DNA from 2 places in the Butyrivibrio sp. AE3006 genome. Region 1 is predicted to be linked to the other one. Evidence: predicted binding sites of a transcription regulator. Region 1 holds the regulator's gene; the other holds the start of a gene.
The links. The regulator Rex, encoded in region 1, represses fermentation and respiration genes when NADH is low (regulators of the CRP and FNR family bind a similar motif). The targets are predictions, from matches to a motif close to ATTGTTAANTANTTAACAAT.
Positions count from the first base shown of each region.

Region 1 (11,473 bases):
ACTTACCCTTGCCGGAACTGCTTTTGGTATCTATAACGCCAATGTGGCTGAGCAGATGAAACAGCTGGCGGATGAAAAATCAAAGCTGGCTGAGGAGATAGCAATACAATACGATGGAAAGCTGGAAAATCAGTCCAGATTCTATGCAGAAGAAGCCCTTACTCTTCTTGATCAGGGAGCCCGTGAGGATGCCGCTTTGGTGGCAATCGAGGGACTTCCTTCAGAAGATAATGAAAGACCGTATGTGGCAGATGCAGAGTATGCTTTATCAAAGGTATTATATGCTTACAGTAATTCAAATGATTTTACTGTGGACAGAGTGCTTACACATGAGCTTCCTGTCAAATATATGAAGAGAATAGATGATTCATCAAAGCTTGTGACAATTGATGAAGGAAGCAGGGTCTATGTATGGGATACACAGGACTGGTCCCTTATGACTCAGATTGAGCCTGCCATAGATGATTTCAATTACTATGAGGATATCAAATACGCTGACGCCGACAGTACGGGCTTATTTGTGGCTGCTGAGCACAATGTCACTAAATATGATTTTGACGGCAATAAGTTATATGAGCTAAAGACTGATGACGTTATCGTACAGTGCGAAGTCTGCGCTGAACAAGGTAAGCTGATTCTTGTGGGACTTAGGTCCATTAGCATCATTGATACCAGTGATGGCTCTGAGATAGCTTATTTTGACAATGATACAGGTGCTTACTTCAGATCGGAAGGTAAATACATAGAGGAATATAATAAGTTCTATGTGTGTGGAGACAATAGCGATACAGACGGAGCCTGCGTTGCGATAGTTGATTTAAATGACAATACCTACAGAAGTGTTGAAGTTTCAGATGGAATTTACCTTGATTTTACAGTTACACAAAACGGCAGTATAGTCACACTTTATGGCAATAAAGATATGATCAGTGAGGGAATCACACAGCTTACTGTGGAACTCTTTAACTCTGATTATGAAAAGGTCTGGTCAAAACAGCTTGATGCCAACTACAAGAACCTTTTGACCTATTATGCAAATATCAGATCCAATACATACACAGAAAACGGCGTAACAAACAGTTATGTTTTAGTCACATCTGCTACATATGCTTTTGCTATTGATGAGAATACAGGTGACATTATTAAGAGCTTTAATCTTCCTGGAGATGCCACAATGGTTGCAATGACCGTTGATTCTCCCTATGGAAGGGTTGGATACAGACAGGGTAATATCGATTTTGTTGACTTTGTAGAAGGTCGAATCTATTCAGAATTTGAGATTCCAACCAATTTTGCCATTAAAGAAGCCTCACTTTTTAAGGATAAGATAATACTTAGTTCTTATTCAGCTGAGGAGTTATATGTTCTTACGTGGCATGACGCACCTGATCTAGAAGATTTTGTTACCTTTGAAAAGAAGGAAACACCAAGCATGACATCGCCGGATGGTTTATATTTTGCAACTACCGATTATGGCGAATATACCAATGTTAACTTCTATGATAAGGATGGAAAAGAAATCTATTCCTTTGATGAGGGAGAGTTTATCTATAGTGTCCATCTTTTTAATGATAAGGCTATTTTGCAGGATAAGCGCAGCTTTTGGATAATCAATCCCTATGAAGGTACCTGTGAAGAGATCACCCTTGAAGAGCTGGGCATTGATATGTATACATATAACATGACACTTTCAAAGGATGGTACAGGCGCTGCTGTATGGAATTCAAGGGATTTGGCAGCTGTTGACCTTGATACCAAAAAGGTAATGATTGAGGGATCAACGAAATCAAATATCGGTAAGGTACTTATAGACTCAGGCCTTAAGAAGCTTTATGTATCTGAAGGAAAAGATGTTCTGTATGAGATTGATATCGAGGGTAAGACTACAAAGGATTTTAATGACGAGAATTTGAGCACGGTAGCTAACAGCTACACCAAAGATTTCATTGCACTTAGTCCGGATGATAAGCATATCGCTATCTGTTGTAAGGATGGATATGTAAGGCTTGTAAGTACTGAAAACTATGAGACCGAGGCAAAGATTCCGCTTCAGTCATATCTTAGCGCATTTATCGGATTTACAGATGACGGCACTCATATAATCATGCAGGGAGATGATTATAAGATCCGTATCTGGGACATAGAAAATGAATGCACTGCGTCGTCTATTGACACTTCAGCAACAGTACGACAGATCATCTGTGATGAAGAGGATGGCCTTATGGCATTGTCTGTGGGTTACGGAACAATGATTTATGAAACTCAGGGTTATGGATGTGTTGGATTTGCTCAGGAGGGTATGTTTTATTTAAAGAGCAACAACTCAATTCTTGTAAGCAGTGATCAGACAAAGGTTAAGAGGACTTATTATAAGAACTACAAGCAGCTTGTGGAAGAGGCCAAGAGACAGTTCCCCGGAGCTGAGCTCACTGAAGAAAAGAAGGCAAAATACAATATAAATTAATGGGAAAATGTATTAAAATGTGCAGAGAAGGTATTTTAGGAGGTATTTAGGGTATGGCAAATTTTAAGACAGTAAAAAATGAGGGCGGACCCACACTGGGTGTTACAAGTGCGCCTGTCATTGAGAAGGATGGGTTATTTTTCAGAGATCTTGAGCGCACAGGAGAGCTGGTTCCATATGAGGACTGGAGACTTTCTCCCGAGGAGAGAGCAAAAGATCTGGCATCAAGGATGACTGTTGAAGAAATCGCAGGTCTTATGATGTACAGTGCGCATCAGATAGTTCCCGCTGAGGGTGGTGGCTGGTTCCCTGCAACCTATAGGGGAGGTAAGACTCTTGCAGAGAGCGGCGCTGATGAATGGGAGCTTACAGATCAGCAAAAGAAGTTTCTTACTGAGGATCATGTGAGATATGTTCTTGCCATGGTTCTTAAGAACGGTGAAATTGCTGCTAAATGGAATAACGAGATGCAGGCACTTTGTGAGGAGATGCCTCATGGTATTCCTGTAAATACAAGTACTGATCCAAGACACGGCGCAGGCAGTGCATCTGCTGAGTTTAAGACAGAGGCAAAGGGCACAAGTAAATGGCCCCTTGGACTTGGCCTTGCAGCAACATTTTCAGCTGACACAGTAAAGAACTTTGCCCGTATTGCAGCAAGAGAGTACAGAGCACTTGGTATTACAACAGAGCTGGGACCTCAGATCGATCTTGGAACTGAGCCCAGATGGATGAGAGTATCAGATACCTATGGTCCTTCCAGCAAGCTTGTAACAGAATATGCAAAGAATTACTGTGAAGGACTTCAGAATGACCCTGAGGCAGATGGCTGGGGCGAGACCAGCGTAGCAGCCATGGTTAAACATTGGCCGGGCGGCGGCCCCTGCGAGGCAGGAAGAGATGCACATTATGCTTACGGTAAGTTTGCTGTATATCCGGGAGATAATCTTAAGGAGCACTTAAAGCCTTTCCTTGAGGGTGCATTTAAGCTTGATAAAACAGGTGAGGCTTCAGCAGTAATGCCGTATTATACAATCAGCTACGGCGTTGATCCTTCAGGCAAAAACGTAGGAAACAGCTATAGCAAATACATAATCGGTGATCTTTTAAGAGATAAATACGGTTATAAGGGTGTAGTATGTACAGACTGGGGCATCACACAGGATCCTAATCCAAAGCTTGATTCCTTTGGTTCAAGATGCTTTGGTACAGAGGATTTATCCGAGGCAGAGAGACACCTTTGCATCATCGAGAACGGTGTTGACCAGTTTGGCGGCAATAATGATATTAAGCCTATTCTTGAAGCTTATAAGATTGGCTGCGAGCGTCATGGTGAGGATGCCATGAGAAAGCGCTTTGAGGAAAGTGCTGTAAGACTTCTTTTAAACAGCTTCAGATGCGGACTTTTCGAGAATCCTTATCTTGATCCCGAGGAGAGTAAGAAAGTACTTGGCTGCGATGAGTTCGTAAAAGAGGGCTTCGATGCTCAGCTTAGAAGTATCGTAATGGTTAAGAATAATGGCGTTCTTCCTGTAAGCGGACGAAAGAAGGTTTATATCCCCGGAAGACATATCGATGCTCATAAGGGCTTTATGAGAGATATGATGCCTGCCATGGATATCCCGGGAGCAAATCCTGCAGATGTAACACCTTTCTATGATGTTACAGATGATCCTGCAGAGGCAGATATGGCTATTTGCTTCATTGAAAGTCCTATCAGCGACGGATATACTGAGGAGACAGGTTACAGACCTGTGACCCTTCAGTACAGACCTTATACAGCAGATGCTGCAAGAGAGGTCAGCATTGCAGGCGGAGATTTCCGTGAGGAGTCAAATAACAGAACCTACAAAGGAAAGTCCAACACACCTGCCAACGAAAGCGATCTTGATCTTGTAATTAAGGCAAGAGAGCAGATGGGTGATAAGCCCGTCATTGTATCTATCAGAATGAATAATCCCTGCATGGTTTCTGAATTTGAGAAATATGCAGATGCGATCCTTGTTAACTTTGGAGTTGAGACAAAGGCTACACTTACCATCGTGAGCGGTGGCGCAGAGCCTTCAGCAATGCTTCCAGTTCAGCTTCCTGCTGATATGGAAACAGTTGAGAAGCACTGTGAGGATAAGCCCTTTGATTACACTCCTTACACTGATTCTGTAGGTAATACCTATGACTTTGGTTTTGGCCTTAACTTTAGCGGTGTTATCAGGGATGATAGATACGAAAAATATGTATCTAACAGATAAGTTTTTGAAAATCAGAGGTTTACACAATGATCTTAAATTGTCATGATCTCTCAAAGTCGTTTGACGGAAAAGACATTCTGAAAGGAGTGTCTTTTCATATTGAGGATAATGAAAAAGCAGCAATAGTAGGAATTAACGGTGCAGGCAAGACTACACTCATCAGAATGCTTATTGGAGAGCTGACTCCGGATACCGGAACAGTTACACTTTCCAAGGATGTGACAGTTGGATATCTTGCACAGAATCAGAATATCGACAGCGCTCACAGTATCTACGAAGAACTTCGTGAGATGAAAAGAGATGTTATTAATCTCGAAAAGGAGATTCGCAGTGCTGAGGCACAGATGGATGTGCTTCGAGGCGAAGAGCTGGACAGACTGATGGACCGTTATGCCCAGATGAATCACGAGTTTCAGCTTAAAAACGGCTATGCCTGGGAGAGTGAAGTAATAGGCGTTGCCAAGGGACTTGGTTTTTCAGAAGAGGAATTCGATAAGAGAATTTCCACTCTTTCAGGTGGTCAGAAGACCAGAGTGGCTCTCGGTAAGCTCCTTCTTCAGAGTCCTGACCTGATAATCCTTGATGAGCCTACCAACCACCTTGATATGAATTCCATCAAGTGGCTTGAAGGTTATCTTATGAATTACAAGGGTGCTGTACTTATCGTATCCCACGATAGATATTTCCTTGACCGTATAGCACAGAAGATAATTGAGATTGATCAAACAAGTGCTGAGGTATATCAGGGTAATTACACAGCCTATGCACATAAGCGTGAGAAGATCAGGGCAGCTAAGCTTAAGGCATACCTCAATCAGCAGGCTGAGATTAAGCATCAGGAAGAGGTCATTGACAAGCTAAGACAGTTCAACAGGGAAAAGAGCATTAAAAGGGCTGAGAGCAGAGAGAAGATGCTTGATAAGATTGAGCGTCTTGAAAAGCCCACAGAAGTTCGTGATGACATGAGAATCACTCTTACTCCTTCCTGCGTAAGCGGTAATGATGTAATGAATGTTGACTCTATTGCCAAATCCTTTGGTAATGAGAAGCTGTTTGAGAATATAAGCTTTGAAATTAAGCGCGGTGAGAAGGTGGCAATTATCGGTGACAACGGAACCGGTAAGACCACAATGCTTAAGATAATTAATGGCATGGAATCCCTTGATGCCGGTGAAATAACACTGGGTGTAAAGGTTCATGTAGGATATTACGATCAGGAGCATCAGGTACTTCACAATGAGAAGACTCTTTTTGAAGAGCTCTCGGATGCTTATCCATCCATGAACAATACAGAGATCAGAAATACTCTTGCTGCATTTTTGTTTACAGGTGATGATGTATTTAAGAGAATCGGAGACCTCTCAGGCGGTGAGAAGGGCAGAGTATCTCTTGCAAAGCTTATGCTTTCAGATGCCAACTTCCTTATCCTCGATGAGCCTACAAACCACCTTGATATCACCAGTAAGGAGATATTGGAGGATGCCATTAGCGGCTACGAGGGCACTGTTTTATATGTAAGCCACGACAGATATTTCATCAATAAGACTGCTACCAGAATCCTTGATCTTACCCATGGAAGAATGATCGGTTACATTGGTAACTATGATTACTACCTTGAGCACTGTGAGGAGCAGACCGCAAGAATCTTAAATGAAAGCGGCAGTGCATCTTCCTTTGGAAGAGGGATAGAGATGGCATCAGAGGATGCAGCAAAGGGCAATTCCTTTGGTAAGCTTGCAGGCTCATCCCAGCCTGTGCAAAAAGAGAGCGCAGGAGCAGCCGACTGGAAAGCTCAAAAGGAAGAACAGGCTAAAAAGCGTAAGATTGAAGCGGCCCTTAAGAAGTGTGAAGAGGAAATTGCTAAGCTTGAGGAGAGGAATGAGAAGATCAACGAAGAACTATCTGATCCTGAGGTAGCAACAGATCTTTTGAAGGTGAGAACGCTATCTGATGAGCTTGGCGCCAACGAGGAGAAACTAAGCGCTCTTTATGACGAATGGGCCGAGCTTAGTGAATAAAATAGGATTTCGATTGAGAAATCCTTGCGCATAAGCAGTATTTAGAATCAATAAGTTAGTAAAAGTAAAAGAGCATTCGCAGGATTAAGTCTTACGAATGCTCTTATTTTCTGCTTTATAATGTTCGAATTTCAGGCAAATGCATCAAATGAACTACCGACCTGGCTATAGGAATAACCACCCATATCTCTGCCGTAGCCAACTGTCATGCCGTTATATTTTGATGCGATATTGTTGAACTGCTGGCTTACTCTCTGGGTCTCTTCCTGACCATCTGTGCTGGCAACTTCGCCAACTTTTACTTCCTGTGCGTTTGGATATACCACAGGAGCAACTGTAGATATGTTCCCAACAGCCTTATGCTCATCATAAACATCGGAAACCGGTGCCTGATTGGAGAGAGCATAATTCATTGGCTGTGTTTGATACATACTATATCCACTTATTCCGCCAATTGACATTCCCATATATTTCTACCTCTATAGTCTGTAAGAACACCCATTTACAGACAATAGAATTATAAAATATATTCCTTAAAATATTATAAACTTGCTCTTAAAGAAAACCGAAATATGCCTGTTTTTGAAAGAAAAATTCAGTATTTTTGAAACTTTTTGAATGTAGAGTTCGCAGATTGACTAATTTTTAACAGATAGTATAATCTATATAGAACTAAATACCTATAATGACAACGGAGGAAGTATGGCGGAGAAAGAAATCTCGCAGGCAGTTATCGGCAGACTGCCGCGCTACTTCAGATATCTGGGAGAACTTAAGGAGCAGGGAATCGAGAGAATTTCTTCTCAGGATCTCAGTGATCTGATGAAAGTAACAGCCTCACAAATAAGGCAGGACTTTAATAATTTCGGAGGTTTTGGGCAACAGGGATATGGGTATAATGTCGAATATCTTTATGATGAGATCGGTAAGATCTTAGGTCTCGGAAGAGAACATACTCTTATCATTATCGGCGCAGGCCACTTAGGACAGGCGCTTTCAGGTTACAATAATTTCTTCAACAGAGGATTTATTTTCAAAGGTGCATTTGACCTTAATCCCGAACTTCACGGAAAGAAAATAAGAAATATCGAAATTCGTCCTATCGAAGAGATGGAGCAGTTTGTAAGAGATAATAAGATTGAGATTGCTGTGCTTGCAATTCCCAAGGACCAGGCTGTCAAAATGGCAGAGAGACTGGTTAATTGTGGTATCAAAGCGATCTGGAATTTTGCTCACGTGGACCTGGATGTTCCTGAGAATGTTCAGGTTGAAAACGTTCATTTATCTGATTCCCTTATGAAGCTTTCTTATGGAATCGACAGATATGAGAAGAGTCAGGTAAAGACCAGGAAGTAACCGTTTTCTTATGACGGGGGAATGCCTATGGCAAAAGATACAAATAATTACTCGGAGGCCCTTATCGGCAAGGACATTCCTATTTTGTCCAAGGATGAGAGGTGGCAAAAGCTTTTCATACTGAGTCCCAAGACAGATAAGATAAAGAAACTTGAGGCTGAGCTTAATAAGCTTGTGGATAAGCAGGAAAAGACCAGGGAAAAGATTAAGGATATAAAGCGTCTTAAAAAGAGGCTTCTTGGCGAGATAGTTACTCTGAGGGATGATGCCGATAAGAATCCGAAGCAGAGGAAAAAGATCGAAGCCCAGATTGATGACCACACAAGGCTCATCAAGGAAAGCAACGAGAAAATCGAAGAATGCGAAGACGAAATGCTTGGGCTTCCAAGAGAGATTTACAAGACAGATGTTGACCTAATGGTTGAGACCATGAACGTTTTTTATGGCAGAATGGATGCCAATACGGTTGAGATTCAGGCCATAGATGAGTGGGTATCCAAGGTCAGGGTGCAGCTTAAGAAAAATATCGTTCGCATGCAGGAAAAGGAAATCGAGAATTTCAATGTTTATTCCTACATGCATGATATTTTCGGACCGGAAGTAATAGACCTGTTTGATCTTAGATATGACCCTGAGAGACGTCATCCCGTGATTCCTAAGGATGGGATGAGAGTTGAGAATGGAATAGTCATTGAAGATGAAAAGTTTACAGATACTTGATAAAAAATCAAAATTTGCAGTTAATGCCGCGGAAATGCGAAGATGTGATAACACCACAATTGAGCATTTCGGCGTTCCTCAGGATGTCCTTATGGAACGTGCGGCGCTTTCTTTATGTGAAGCTGCCATAGAAAAATGCCCTAAGGGCGGAAGCGTAGTTGTGTTTGCAGGTACAGGGAATAACGGCGGCGACGGAGTTGCTGCGGCAAGACTTTTGTATCAGGCAGGAATAGATGTGGCGCTTCTTTATGTGAATCACAAAAAGGGCAGAAAGAGCGACGCCCTTAAAAGACAGGTCAGTATCGCAGGGAAATATGGAGTACCAGCCTACTATTTGGAAAAAGCAGATAACCCCAAGTGGCTTGTAAAAAAGAGTGACGTCGTTATCGATGCAATGCTTGGAACAGGCTGCAGCAGGTCTCTTGGCGACGAATATGAGAAGGCTGTTATGCTGATAGATGAAGTATGCGCTGAGTCTGAAAAGAGACCCTACGTGATCGCAGCTGATATCCCTACGGGTATTAACTCGGATAACGGTCAGATTTGCGGTTGCTGCGTAACAGCGGACATGACAGTTACCTTTGAATATGTAAAGCTTGGTCAGCTTCTTTTCCCCGGCAGTGAATATGTGGGAGAGCTTAGGCTTTTCGAAGTTGGAATAACTGAGGATGGATTTTTATCTGATTATCCTGCGTACAAATACATAGACAGAAATGCCTCTGTTAACGAGCTGATTCCAAAGAGGTCACCTTCGGGAAATAAAGGGACTTTCGGAAAGGTGCTTATTGTGGCAGGTAGCAGGCGTGTCAGCGGTGCATGCATTATGGCTGCTGAAAGTGCCCTAAAAAGCGGCGCCGGAATGGTTCGAATTTTTACTGAAAAAGCTAATCTTAGCGCTGTGCAGACGCTTCTCCCTGAAGCTATGTCAGATGTTTACGACGAAGATGATACCGATGTTTTGAAAAAGATAAGAGATGCGCTGCCCGGGGCTATTGACTGGGCTGATGCTGTGGTATGCGGCCCCGGTATCGGAACGGGTGAGATAGGAAAAGAGCTGCTGAGGACAGTGCTTAAGGGCCTTGATAAAAAGCTGGTTCTTGATGCGGATGCTATAAGTATTCTTGCAAATGATAAGGAGCTTAGGGATAAGTTCAGGCTTTATCGTGGGGATAAGGTGCTTACACCGCATCTGGCCGAGTTTTCAAGACTGGCGGGCGAGAACCTTAAAAAGTGCAGGGAGAATATTCTGACATTGCCCTGCATACTTGCAAAAGATTTTGATGCGAGTATCATATGTAAAGACGCCAGAAGTGTGATCACTGACGGCAATAGAAATTATATTAATATCAGCGGAAATGATGGTATGGCCACTGCAGGCAGCGGTGATGTGCTGGCAGGGCTTCTTGGTGCACTGTGCTGCCGCGAATATGAAGATATTTTCAGTGCTTCCGTAATCGGATGTTTCCTTCACGGAAAAGCAGGAGATATAGCTGCTGACAGACATGGAAAATGTGCCATGACTGCAAGAGATATTTCAGAAGCGCTTCAGGATATTTTTGCTGATAAGACAGAGGTTTTGAAGTAACAATGTTGGAAGAATACTCAAGAGTTTACGCTAAGATCAATCTGGATGCTATCCATTCAAATGTAGAAAATATGTACAATGCAATGCCGCGGGGAACAAACATCCTCGCGGTTGTTAAAACTGACGGGTACGGACTTGGGGCTGTGCCGATTTCCAGAATGCTCATGAAGGAGCCCTATGTATGGGGCTTTGCCACAGCAACAGCTGAGGAGGCATTTGAGCTTAGAGAGGCAGGAGTAAGCAAGCCTATTCTTGTGCTTGGATACACTTTTCCCTATGCCTACGACAGAATGCTCAAGGAAAATATCAGACCTGCAGTATTTAGATATGATATGTTAAAGCAGCTCTCTGAGCGCGTTAAAAAGCGCAGAGGCCAGGGCGGAAGCGAAGTTTTTCATGTACATGTGGCTGTTGACTGCGGAATGAGCAGAATAGGTGTAAGACCTGATGATCAGGGACTTTCTCTTTTTAAGACTGCTCTGGCAACAGATGGAATCGAAGTTGAGGGTATTTTTACACACTTTGCAAGGGCAGATGAGGCTGACCTTACCAACGCCCATGAGAGTCTTAAGAAGTTTCAGGATTTCGTAAACAGGGTAGAAAAAGAGACCGAGTATCACATTCCGATAAAGCACTGCTCCAACAGTGCCAGCATAATTGAGATGCCCGAAGCACACATGGATATGGTGCGCTGCGGTGTTACCATGTACGGCATGTGGCCATCAGATGAAGTAAGCAGGGATAAGATAAAGATAAGACCTGCGTTATCTTTGTATTCGCATATTTCATTTATAAAGGATATTCCTGAGGGCACACCTGTAAGCTATGGCGGTACTTTTATAGCAGATAAGAGAATGCGTATTGCAACTATTCCTGTTGGTTACGGCGATGGTTATCCAAGAAGCCTCTCAGGTGGCAAGGGATATGTGCTGATTCATGGTGAGAAGGCCAGAATCCTTGGCCGCGTCTGCATGGATCAGTTTATGGTGGATGTATCCCATATTCCCAATGCAAAAGAGGGAGATGAAGTTATCCTTATCGGCGAGAGCGAGAAGGAATTTGGAGAAAAAGAGTCAGAGAA
Region 1 is NZ_AUJJ01000002.1:281,600-293,072, forward strand. It holds gene G603_RS0102960 (toll/interleukin-1 receptor domain-containing protein) at 1-2,464, shown strand, start outside; gene G603_RS0102965 (glycoside hydrolase family 3 protein) at 2,518-4,713, shown strand; gene G603_RS0102970 (ABC-F family ATP-binding cassette domain-containing protein) at 4,740-6,731, shown strand; gene G603_RS0102975 (hypothetical protein) at 6,863-7,198, opposite strand; gene G603_RS0102980 (redox-sensing transcriptional repressor Rex) at 7,434-8,087, shown strand; gene G603_RS19005 (hypothetical protein) at 8,115-8,807, shown strand; gene G603_RS0102990 (bifunctional ADP-dependent NAD(P)H-hydrate dehydratase/NAD(P)H-hydrate epimerase) at 8,785-10,392, shown strand; gene alr (alanine racemase) at 10,395-11,473, shown strand, end outside.

Region 2 (11,473 bases), on a different contig from region 1:
GATGCTTTTGCGCCGGCTGCTGTTATGGTGCTGAGACAGATTCCTGGTTCCACGTTGTTTTCACTCATTCTCAGTTTGCACCTAACAATGTGCCACTTATTCCGACACAGTTAATGTCTTCTGCGGGAGATTTTTTGATCGGTTTCTTCCTTATATATTATTCAGGAAAAAATAAGGTGCCAGGAAGAAGTGCAGCAATGTATCTGATCCTCTATGGAATAGGAAGATTTTTGTTAGAGTTTTTCAGAGCAGATCACAGAGGAAGTCTTGGAGTGTTCTCTACCTCACAGATTATTTCCTTTGGAATAGTTGCTATAGGTGCTCTGCTTTATGTGGTAACAACCAGACATGGTGAAGAGGAAGCACTTTTGTGATTCTAAAATAATAGACGGAGGCTTAAATCCAGCCTCCGTCTATTGTTATAATCTGACCTGTAAGATAGGTGGGCGACTTGGCAAGCTTAACTGCAAAGTCTGCCACTTCTTCCGGTTCGCATATTCTGTCCGCAGGAATGTCAGCTGCGATTTCAGAAATCTCTTCCTGCGATAAGTGGGATGAATTCATTTCCGTATTTACCATACCGCAGGCGATGGCGTTTACCGGGATACCACTAGGGGCAAGCTCTTTTGCAAGGCCCTTTGTAAAGGAATTGACACCGCCCTTTGATGCTGAGTAGGCTACCTCACAGGATGCACCTACATTACCCCATACAGAAGAAATATTTATGATACGACCGTATCCGTTTCTAAGCATAAGTGGAACGGCTTTTTTACATGTATAGAAAAGAGAATCAAGATTAACTGCCATAAGCTCGTGCCATTCTTCTGCGGGCATATCGGTAAGGAGTCCGTAGTGAGCTATACCTGCATTATTAATAAGTATGCCTGGGATAAGACCTTCCTTTTCGATAGTCATGAATAATTCATTTACGGAGGCTTCATCACCAACGTTGCATTCAAAGGCTTTCGCCTTTATTTTATATTCGTTTTCGAGCTCTCTGGCGAAGTCTGTTAAAGCGCTTATATGGTTTTTGCAGCATAAAATCAGTGAGTAACCGTTTTTTGCAAATGCCTTTGCGATAGCTTTTCCGATTCCTCTTGAAGCTCCTGTTATCAAAACATAGGTTTTTACAGAATCTGTCTGCATGTAGCCCTACCTCCAAAAAGTTCATAATTATTTTATTTATCATACCACAAAAAACTCTTTACATTTTATTGGGAAAGAAGTATATTGTTTATAACAAATTGCACACAATCTAATTTTAGATATATATTTCAAAGGAGGAAATAATATGCGTGATCTGATTATTATAGGTTCCGGCCCTGCAGGCTTATCTGCAGCTGTTTATGCAAAGAGAGCAGGACTTGATGTTCTTGTCATTGAGAAGGACCCTGTAAGCGGCGGACAGATACTTATTACTTATGAAGTAGATAATTACCTTGGACTTCCGGGTATTAACGGCTTTGATATGGGAATGAAGTTCCGTGAGCATGCTGATAAGCTTGGCGCAGAGTTCGCTGAGGGAACAGTCACTGCTATAGAGACCGTAGATCCCGGCAGTGATAGCAAAGCACCTACATTCAAGGTAATTACAGATAATGGAGAGTACGAGACAAAAACCATAATCCTTGCAACTGGAGCATCACACAATAAGCTTGGAATCAAGGGCGAGGAAGAGTTTACTGGTAAGGGTGTTTCCTACTGCGCAACCTGTGACGGTGCATTTTTCAGAAATAAGGTAGCTGTTGTAAACGGCGGCGGTGATGTTGCCGTTGAGGATGCAATTTTCCTTGCAAGAGGCTGTAGCAAGGTTTACCTGGTTCACAGAAGAAATGAGCTTCGCGCTGCCAAGATCCTTCAGGATGAGCTTTTATCACTTCCTAATGTAGAGGTTGTATGGGACAGCATCGTAGAAGAGGTCAAGGGCGATGCCAAGGTTTCTTCCATAACCGTTAAAAATGTTAAGACAGATGAAAAAAAAGAGATAGAAACAGATGCACTTTTCGTAGCAATTGGAATTCATCCCCTTACAGAGGCTTTTACAGGGCTTGCTGAAATGGATGAGACCGGATATATCATTGCAGGAGAGGATGGAGCCACATCTACGCCCGGAATCTTTGTTGCAGGCGATTCCAGGAAAAAGAGACTTCGTCAAATTGTTACAGCAGTAGCTGATGGTGCAAATGCCGTTACCGCTGTTCAGGATTTTTTGGTAGGCAAGTGATTTCATAGATAAAATTATTCGAAAAAAAGAATAAGGAAACTGTTAAAAAATAGCCAGTGTCCGCAAAAACACTGGCTTTTAATATGATGTAATAGAATGCACAATTATGAAAAATATGATATTTATGCGGTTTAAATTTGCTTCTAAAAGGCCTGAAAGGTTGACAAGATTATATTAAAGGGGTATATTGTAAAAGATGTAACAAAATCGTAACAATTATTTGGAGGTCCATTTTGCGAAAGACTAGAATGCAGCTTGTGGCAATGGGGGTTGCTGCTGCTTTAACAGTTGGAGGAACTGGAATAAATGCATCTGCTTCATCCTCAAAGGTAACAAGCGTATTACCTTCAGCAGGAATCAGCTATGCGCTTCAGACTCAGGATTCTGTTTCACTTTCTAATTTACAGGGTGATTCTGACAGCACTGATGTAGCTGAGAATGACAATGCAGACATTACAGAGACTACACCACTTGCATCTACACTTCAGGAGAATATCCTTAATGATATTCAGAAGGCTACAGGTGCAAACATTTCAATAGCAGATTATGATGAAGCCAACGAAGAGAAGCTTCAGGCTATGACTGATGAGGAGAAAGAGGAAGAGCGTTTTAAGACTCTTGTTATCGCTCAGGTTAATGATTATGTAAATGTAAGAGATAACCCGAGTGAAGAGGATGGCGAGGTCATCGGTAAGCTTTATGACGATTCTGTTGGTACTCTCATTGAAGAGACTGACGGATGGTACAAGATCAAATCCGGTTCAGTAGAAGGTTATGTAAAGGGCGAGTATTGCGTAACCGGTGAAGATGCAGTAGAGCTTGCCAAGGAAGTTGGTAAGAGAATTGCTACAGTTAATACCACAACACTTAAAGTAAGAAGTGGCCCCAGCACAGATGATGAAGTGCTAGGTCTCGTACCTATCGAGGATGAACTTGTCGTAACCGAAGAATTAGAAGAATGGGTTAAGGTAAGTATCGAGGAAGGTGAAGGATACGTATCAAGAGAATTCGTAGATCTTTCTACAGAGTTCGTTGAAGCAGAGTCCAAGGCAGAAGAGGAAGCTCGTCTTAAGAAGGAAGAGGAGGCTCGTCTCGCAGCTCTTGCTCAGGCTAAGAAGGGTACAAAGAATTCATCTGATAAATCAGGTTCCAAGAGCTACAATTCAGCAGGAAGCTATACTACACAGTCAAGTTCCATCGGTTCTGCTGTTGCATCCTTTGCAACTCAGTTCGTTGGTAACCCTTATGTATATGGTGGTTCCAGTCTTACAAACGGAACAGACTGTTCAGGTTTCGTTATGAGTGTATATGCTAACTTCGGTGTTAGTCTTCCTCACTCAAGCGGTGCTGACAGAAGCGTTGGTGCAGCAGTTGATGGTCTTGCAAATGCACAGCCCGGTGATATCGTATGTTACTCAGGTCACGTTGGTATCTACATCGGCGGCGGACAGATCGTACATGCTTCAACAGCTAAGACAGGTATTAAGATTTCAGATGCAAGCTACAGACAGGTACTTGCAGTTCGAAGGATCTTCTAATAAGAATAAAAAATCGGAAAGCGTAAGCTTTCCGATTTTTTATATTCTTGTAATGAAGTTCCGCTCTCGCATTCGCTCGACGGAACAACGCTGAAACACTAAATTCGCAATAACCTCATTAAGTGTTTCAGGTTTTATTCTTCCGGCTCAATCAAACCGTAGGTATTACCCTTTCTCTTATAAACTACATTCGGCTGATCTGTATCAGCGTTGATGAATACGAAGAAGTTGTGTCCGAGAAGCTCCATCTGAATGGCAGCGTCTTCAACATACATCGGCTTGAGGTCAAACTTCTTATAACGCTCGATTCTGATCTCTTCATCATCATCAAGTTCATTCTCAATGTACTCTTTTTTGAAGTTGCTGATCTCAGTCTGGTGTTTGTCAACAAGCTTGCTTCTGTACTTCTTGAGCTGACGTTCTATGATCTCCTCAACGAGATCGATAGATACATACATGTCACTGCTTACCTGCTCAGATCTGATAATCTTACCTTTAACGGGAATGGTCACCTCTATTTTGTGGCGATCCTTATCAGCTGTAAGAGTTACGTTGACATTAGTCTCCGGAGTAAAATACTTCTCGAGCTTGCCGATCTTTTCTTCTACTGCGGATTTAAGTCCGGGTGTTACATCAATGTTTTTTCCAATAATCGTAAAATTCATGCAATCATCCCCTTTTCCCATATATTTTTATAAACAAATTATATCATTTTCTGACAGATTAAATCAAACATAAGAGATAAGTTTAGAAATCTTTCATAGATATCACTGTTTTCGTGCAAAATAGACAAAAAATATGTTCTGTTTTTGAGACAAGAAAACAAGTGTATTTGGTGGATAATTGTGGGTAATGTGGATAACTTCGTGTATAAGTCGTAAAATAGGCATTTATAATTTTAAGATTGTGGATAACTTTTAAAAAATCTCTTTATAAAATATTAATTTTTTATGTTGACTTTTCAATTTATGTGCATCTGTGACAGCTTTATGAAAATTTAATAAAAAAATAGTATATTATCTGTGCCTTTTTCTTGCGCAGAAAAAAGCCAACATGCTATAATATATTCGTTGTGACAAAAAAATAACAAGCAACAAAACTATAATAAAATAGCGGACTTAAAGTCCCGAAACGGAGGTATCATCTATGGCACAAAAGGTAGTTTTAGCAGGTGCTTGCAGAACTGCAATCGGTAAGATGGGCGGCGCTCTTTCAAACACACCGGCAGCAGATCTTGGTTCAATTGTTATCAAGGAAGCTCTTAACAGAGCAGGAGTTAAACCGGAGCAGGTTGACGAGGTTCTTATGGGATGTGTTATCCAGGCTGGTCTTGGACAGAACGTAGCTCGTCAGGCTTCTATCAAAGCAGGTCTTCCTGTTGAGGTACCGGCTGTTACTATCAACGTTGTTTGCGGTTCAGGTCTTAACTGCGTAAACATGGCTGCTGAGAAGATTTTATCTGGTAGTGCTGACATCGTAGTTGCAGGTGGTATGGAGAACATGTCAATGGCTCCTTTCGCACTTGACAAGGCACGTTTCGGTTATCGTATGAATAATGGTGTATTAAAGGATTGTATGGTAAACGATGCTCTTTGGGATGCATTCAACGATTACCACATGATCAAGACTGCTGATAACGTAGCAGAGCAGTGGAAGCTCACAAGAGAAGAGCTTGATGAGTTTGCACTTAAGAGCCAGCAGAAGACTGAGGCAGCTCAGAAGGCAGGCAAGTTCAAGGATGAGATCGTTCCCGTTCCTGTAAAGGTTAAGAAGGAAACAGTTATGTTTGATACAGACGAGGGTCCTCGTCCCGGTTCTACAATGGAAGGTCTTGCAAAGCTTCGTCCTATCAACGCTGACGGCGTAACAACAGCTGGTAACGCATCAGGTATCAATGACGGTGCTGCAGCTATCGTTGTTATGAGCGAAGAGAAGGCTAAGGAGCTCGGCGTTACACCTATGGCTACATGGGTATGCGGTGCTCTTGGCGGTGTTGATCCTTCTATCATGGGTGTTGGCCCTGTTGCAGCTACAAAGAAGGTTCTTGATCGTACAGGCCTCAAGATTGAGGATTTCGATATCTACGAAGCAAACGAAGCTTTCGCAGCTCAGTCAGTAGCTGTTGGTAAGGATCTTGGCTTCGATCTTTCAAAACTTAATGTAAACGGTGGTGCAATCGCACTTGGACACCCTGTAGGTGCTTCAGGATGCCGTATTCTTGTTACACTGCTTCACGAGATGCAGAGATCTGACAAGAAGCGTGGTCTTGCTACTCTTTGCATCGGTGGTGGTATGGGTTGTGCAACTATCGTTGAGAGGTAAGCATTTGACTTGGGCTTGAGTCCGAGTACAGAACTACCAATTAAATAAATTAAGCGCTGTGAGGGATTTTCTCACAGCGCTTATTACACGTAAAAAAGGAGGAAAAGAAAATGGGATTTGTTAATGTTGAAGTAAAGGATAAGATCGCTGTCCTTACAATCAACCGTCCTGAAGCACTCAATGCTCTTAACAGCGCAGTACTTGATGACCTCAACGCTGCTCTTGATAGCATTGATGTTAACACAGTAAGAGCTCTTGTTCTTACAGGTGCAGGAGAGAAGTCTTTTGTAGCAGGTGCTGACATCGGAGAGATGAGTACCCTTACAAAGGCAGAAGGCGAAGCTTTCGGTAAGAAGGGTAATGATGTTTTCAGAAAGCTGGAGACATTCCCTATTCCTACAATCGCAGCTGTAAACGGATTCGCTCTTGGCGGCGGATGCGAGATTTCTATGAGCTGTGATATCCGTATTTGTTCAGACAATGCTATGTTTGGTCAGCCTGAGGTTGGTCTTGGTATCACACCCGGATTCGGTGGCACACAGAGACTTGCTCGTCTCGTAGGCGCTGGAATGGCTAAGCAGCTTATCTATACAGCACGTAACATCAAGGCTGACGAAGCTTTCAGAATCGGTCTTGTAAATGCGGTTTATACTCAGGAAGAGCTTCTTCCTGCAGCTGAGAAGATGGCAAACACAATCGCAGCTAATGCTCCTATCGCAGTTCGTGCATGCAAGAAGGCTATAAATGAAGGACTTCAGCTTGATATCGATAAGGCTATCGAGCTTGAGGAGAAGATCTTCGGCGATTGCTTCGAGACAGAAGATCAGCGTGAAGGTATGGCTAACTTCCTTCGCAAGAAAGATGATCCTAAGAAGGTTAAAGTAGTAGACTTTAAGAATGCATAATGCATGATCATCATTCGAAGATTAAGATTAGATAAATAAAGATTAGGAGGATATATAAATGAAGGTAGCAGTAATTGGCGCAGGTACAATGGGCGCAGGCATTGCGCAGACATTTGCACAGGCAGACACAGTAGACAAGGTTTATCTGTGTGACATTAAGACAGAGTTCGCAGAAGGCGGCTTTGCAAAGATCAAGAAGAGCATCGACAAGATGGTTACAAAGGGAAAGATCGATCAGGCAAAGGCTGACGCTATTCTCGGCAAGATCACAACAGGTCTTAACGATATCTGCTCAGATGCTGATCTCGTAGTTGAGGCAGCTCTTGAGGTTATGGATATCAAGAAGAACCTCTTCAAGGAGCTTGAAGAGAACATCGTAAAGAATCCTGATTGCATCTTTGCATCTAACACATCATCTCTTTCAATCACAGAGATCGGTGCAGGACTTCCTAAGCCGGTTATCGGCATGCATTTCTTCAATCCCGCTCCTGTTATGAAGCTGGTTGAGGTTATCCAGGGTGCAAACACACCTGAGGCTGATGTTGAGAAGATCAAGAAAATCTCTGAAGACCTTGGAAAAACTCCCGTACAGGTTAACGAGGCAGCTGGTTTCGTTGTAAACCGTATCCTTGTTCCTATGATCAACGAAGGTATCTTCGTATATTCAGAAGGCGTTTCAGATATCCAGGGTGTAGACACAGCTATGAAGCTTGGCTGCAACCATCCTATGGGACCCCTTGAACTCGGTGACTACATCGGACTTGATATCGTTCTTGCAATCATGGACGTTCTTTACAAGGAGACAGGCGATTCCAAGTATCGTGCTTGCCCTCTTCTTCGTAAGATGGTTCGTGGTAAGAAGCTTGGTGTTAAGACTGGTATCGGTTTCTACGATTACAGCGACGGTGGCAAGGTACCCACTGACAAGAAATAATACGCTTACTTATTCCTATTAAGGAATTAAATCGCCTGATAAAGCCTTCTCCCAGAGGGAGAAGGTGTCAGCGAAGCTGACGGATGAGGGTATTAAGAATACGAATGGAGGATTTTTTTCATGGATTTTCAGTTAGATCAGCAACATGAAATGGCGAGAGCTCTTTTCAAAGAGTTCGCAGAAAAAGAAGTTAAGCCCCACGCAATTGACGTGGATGAGACAGAGAAGTTCCCTACAGAGACTGTTAAGTTAATGCAGAAGTACGGTTTCATGGGAATCCCGGTTCCGAAGGAATACGGCGGACAGGGTTGTGATCCTCTTACATACGTTATGTGTGTAGAGGAGCTTGCAAAGGTTTGTGGTACAACAGCAGTTATCGTATCTGCTCACACATCACTTTGCTGCGATCCTATCATGACATACGGTACAGAAGAGCAGAAGCAGAAGTACCTTGTTCCCCTTGCAAAGGGTGAGAAGCTCGGTGCTTTCGGTCTTACAGAGCCCATGGCTGGTACAGACGCTCAGGGTGTTCAGACCAAGGCTGTTCTTACAGAAGATGGAAAAGAATGGGTTCTTGACGGATCCAAGTGCTTCATCACAAACGGTAAGGAAGCTGATGTTTATATCATCTTCGCTTACACAGATGTTGTAGAAGATAAGAAGGGTAGAAAGCAGAAGAAGTTCTCAGCATTCATCGTTGAGAAGGATACACCCGGATTTACATTTGGTACAAAGGAAAACAAGATGGGTATCCGTGGATCATCCACATACGAGCTTATTTTCCAGGATTGCCATATTCCTGCAGAGAACCTTCTTGGAACAAGAGGCAAGGGCTTTGCAATCGCTATGCACACTCTTGATGGTGGACGTATCGGTATCGCTGCTCAGGCTCTTGGTATTGCAGAAGGCGCTCTCGACAGAACAGTTGAGTACGTAAAAGAGAGAAAGCAGTTCGGCAGAGCAATCGGTGCTTTCCAGAACACACAGTTCCAGCTTGCTAACATGGCTACACAGTGTGAAGCAGCAAGACTTCTTGTTTATCAGGCAGCAGATGCTAAGAAGAACAAGGATTACTACGGAATCGAAGCTGCTAAGGCTAAGCTTTTTGCAGCAGAGGTTGCAATGGATGTAACTACAAAGGCTGTACAGCTTCACGGTGGTTATGGCTACATCAGAGAGTACGAAGTAGAGCGCATGATGCGTGATGCTAAGATCACAGAGATCTATGAGGGTACTTCTGAAGTTCAGAGAATGGTTATATCTGGAGCATTACTTAAGTAATCATCTTAATTTGATAAAGGAGAATACACATGAAAGTTGTAGTTTGCATAAAGCAGGTGCCCGATACAAAGGGCGGGGTTAAGTTTAAACCCGATGGAACACTCGACAGAGGAGCAATGCTTGCAATCATGAATCCTGATGACAAAGCAGGTCTTGAGGCAGCTCTTCGTCTTAAAGATGAATACGGCGCAGAAGTTACTGTTGTAACCATGGGTCTTCCCAAGGCTGAGGCAGTTCTTCGTGAGGCTATGGCTATGGGTGCTGACAAGGCAGTTCTTGTTACAGACCGTGTACTTGGTGGTGCTGACACATGGGCAACATCTTCTACAATCGCAGGCGCACTCAGAAACCTTGAGTATGATCTCGTAATCACAGGCCGTCAGGCTATCGATGGTGATACAGCTCAGGTTGGTCCTCAGATCTCTGAGCACCTTGGACTTCCCGTAATTTCTTACGCTGAGGAGATCAAGGTTGACGAGAAGGCTAAGACTGTTGTTGTTAAGCGTCAGTTCGAGGATCGTTATCACATGGTAGAGGCTAAGATGCCTTGCCTTATCACAGCTCTTGCAGAGCTGGGCGAGCCCAGATACATGACACCCGGCGGAATCTTCGATGCATTCGAGAAGGAAGTAACCGTTTGGGGAAGAGCAGACCTTAAGGATGTTGAGGATTCTAACCTTGGTCTTAAGGGATCACCTACTCAGATCGCTAAGGCTTCTGATAAGGTAAAGAAGGGCGCTGGTGAGAAGATCGTTGCTGATTCAGCTGATGAGGCTGTTGATTATCTGTTCGGCAAGCTCGAGGAGAAGCACGTTATCTAATAAACCTGCGTAAGCAGCAATATAGTATAAAGGAGAACAAAACATGTCTTTAGAAGAATATAAGGGTGTATTTATATTTGCTCAGCAGGTAGACAATGAGCTCTCAGGTATCGCACTTGAGCTCCTGGGCAAAGCAAAAGATCTTGCAAATGATCTTGATGAGAAAAAAGTTACAGCAGTTCTGCTTGGTGACAAGGTTGGTAACCTGGTAGACACACTTGCTGAGTACGGCGCTGACCGTGTAATCGTTGTTGATGATCCTGAGCTTAAGGATTATCGTACAGAGCCTTACACACATGCACTTGCATCAGTTATCAATGAGTACAAGCCGGAAATCCTTCTGGTTGGTGCTACAGCAATCGGCCGTGACCTTGGTCCTCGCGTATCTTCACGTGTTCACACAGGTCTTACAGCTGACTGTACACAGCTTGATATCGGTGACTTCCCGCTTAACGCAGTTGAGGGCCAGGAGCAGAAGCATAAGCAGCTCCTTATGACACGTCCTGCATTCGGTGGTAACACAATCGCTACTATCGCTTGCCCTGACTTCCGTCCTCAGATGGCAACAGTTCGTCCCGGCGTTATGCAGAAGATCGCTCCTGTAAAGGGCGCTAAGGCTGAGGTTGTTGAGTTCAACCCCGGATTCGAAGAGAACGCTTGCTATACAAAGATCCTTGAGATCGTTAAGGCAGTTTCAGAGGTTGAGGATATCCAGGAAGCTAAGATTCTTGTATCTGGTGGACGTGGTGTTGGAAGCCCTGAGAACTTCAAGCTTCTTGATGACCTTGCAAAGGTTCTTCACGGAACAGTATCATGCTCACGTGCAGTTGTAGATTCAGGCTGGAAGCCGAAGGATCTCCAGGTTGGTCAGACAGGTAAGACTGTTCGTCCTAAGGTTTACTTCGCAATCGGTATCAGCGGAGCTATCCAGCACGTAGCAGGTATGGAAGAATCAGATCTCATCATCGCTATCAACAAGGATGAGAACGCTCCTATCTTCGACGTAGCAGATTACGGCGTAGTTGGCGACCTTAACAAGATCGTTCCTGCACTTACAAAGAAGCTCGAGGCAGCTCTCGCAGCAAAATAATTAGTACGGGCAACCGCTAAAAATATTGGGTTGACTACTTCAAATCATTCGGGTGACGCTTTTCGACGCACCATAATCGATTTGATGTAGTCAACCTTTTTTATTCAATAGGAAATTCCTTCGGATTTCCTATTGAATAAAAAGCGCTCCGCTAAGGATGCGACTGGTGCGCAGATGAATTTTGCAAGCTAAAGCTTGCGCGCACCAGCGCGCAAAGAGTCGCGAGCGACTCTTTGTTCGCGGTAGCCCTGTTAATGTAAAAGCCGATGAGCTAGCGACAAAAGAGAGGCATTCTGATAAAATATAGTCTATATAATTTGAGTGTATTTATAAGGAGATTTTGGAACTAATGAAAAGC
Region 2 is NZ_KE384145.1:34,913-46,385, reverse strand. It holds gene lgt (prolipoprotein diacylglyceryl transferase) at 1-374, shown strand, start outside; gene ymfI (elongation factor P 5-aminopentanone reductase) at 397-1,146, opposite strand; gene trxB (thioredoxin-disulfide reductase) at 1,292-2,224, shown strand; gene G603_RS0117205 (NlpC/P60 family protein) at 2,458-3,762, shown strand; gene hpf (ribosome hibernation-promoting factor, HPF/YfiA family) at 3,897-4,427, opposite strand; gene G603_RS0117195 (acetyl-CoA C-acetyltransferase) at 4,909-6,084, shown strand; gene G603_RS0117190 (enoyl-CoA hydratase-related protein) at 6,195-6,989, shown strand; gene G603_RS0117185 (3-hydroxyacyl-CoA dehydrogenase family protein) at 7,048-7,923, shown strand; gene G603_RS0117180 (acyl-CoA dehydrogenase) at 8,044-9,204, shown strand; gene G603_RS0117175 (electron transfer flavoprotein subunit beta/FixA family protein) at 9,234-10,025, shown strand; gene G603_RS0117170 (electron transfer flavoprotein subunit alpha/FixB family protein) at 10,069-11,115, shown strand; gene mtnA (S-methyl-5-thioribose-1-phosphate isomerase) at 11,465-11,473, shown strand, end outside.
Region 2: a site for Rex is predicted at 4,834-4,853, ahead of G603_RS0117195 (acetyl-CoA C-acetyltransferase). Genes of this name have one in related genera too.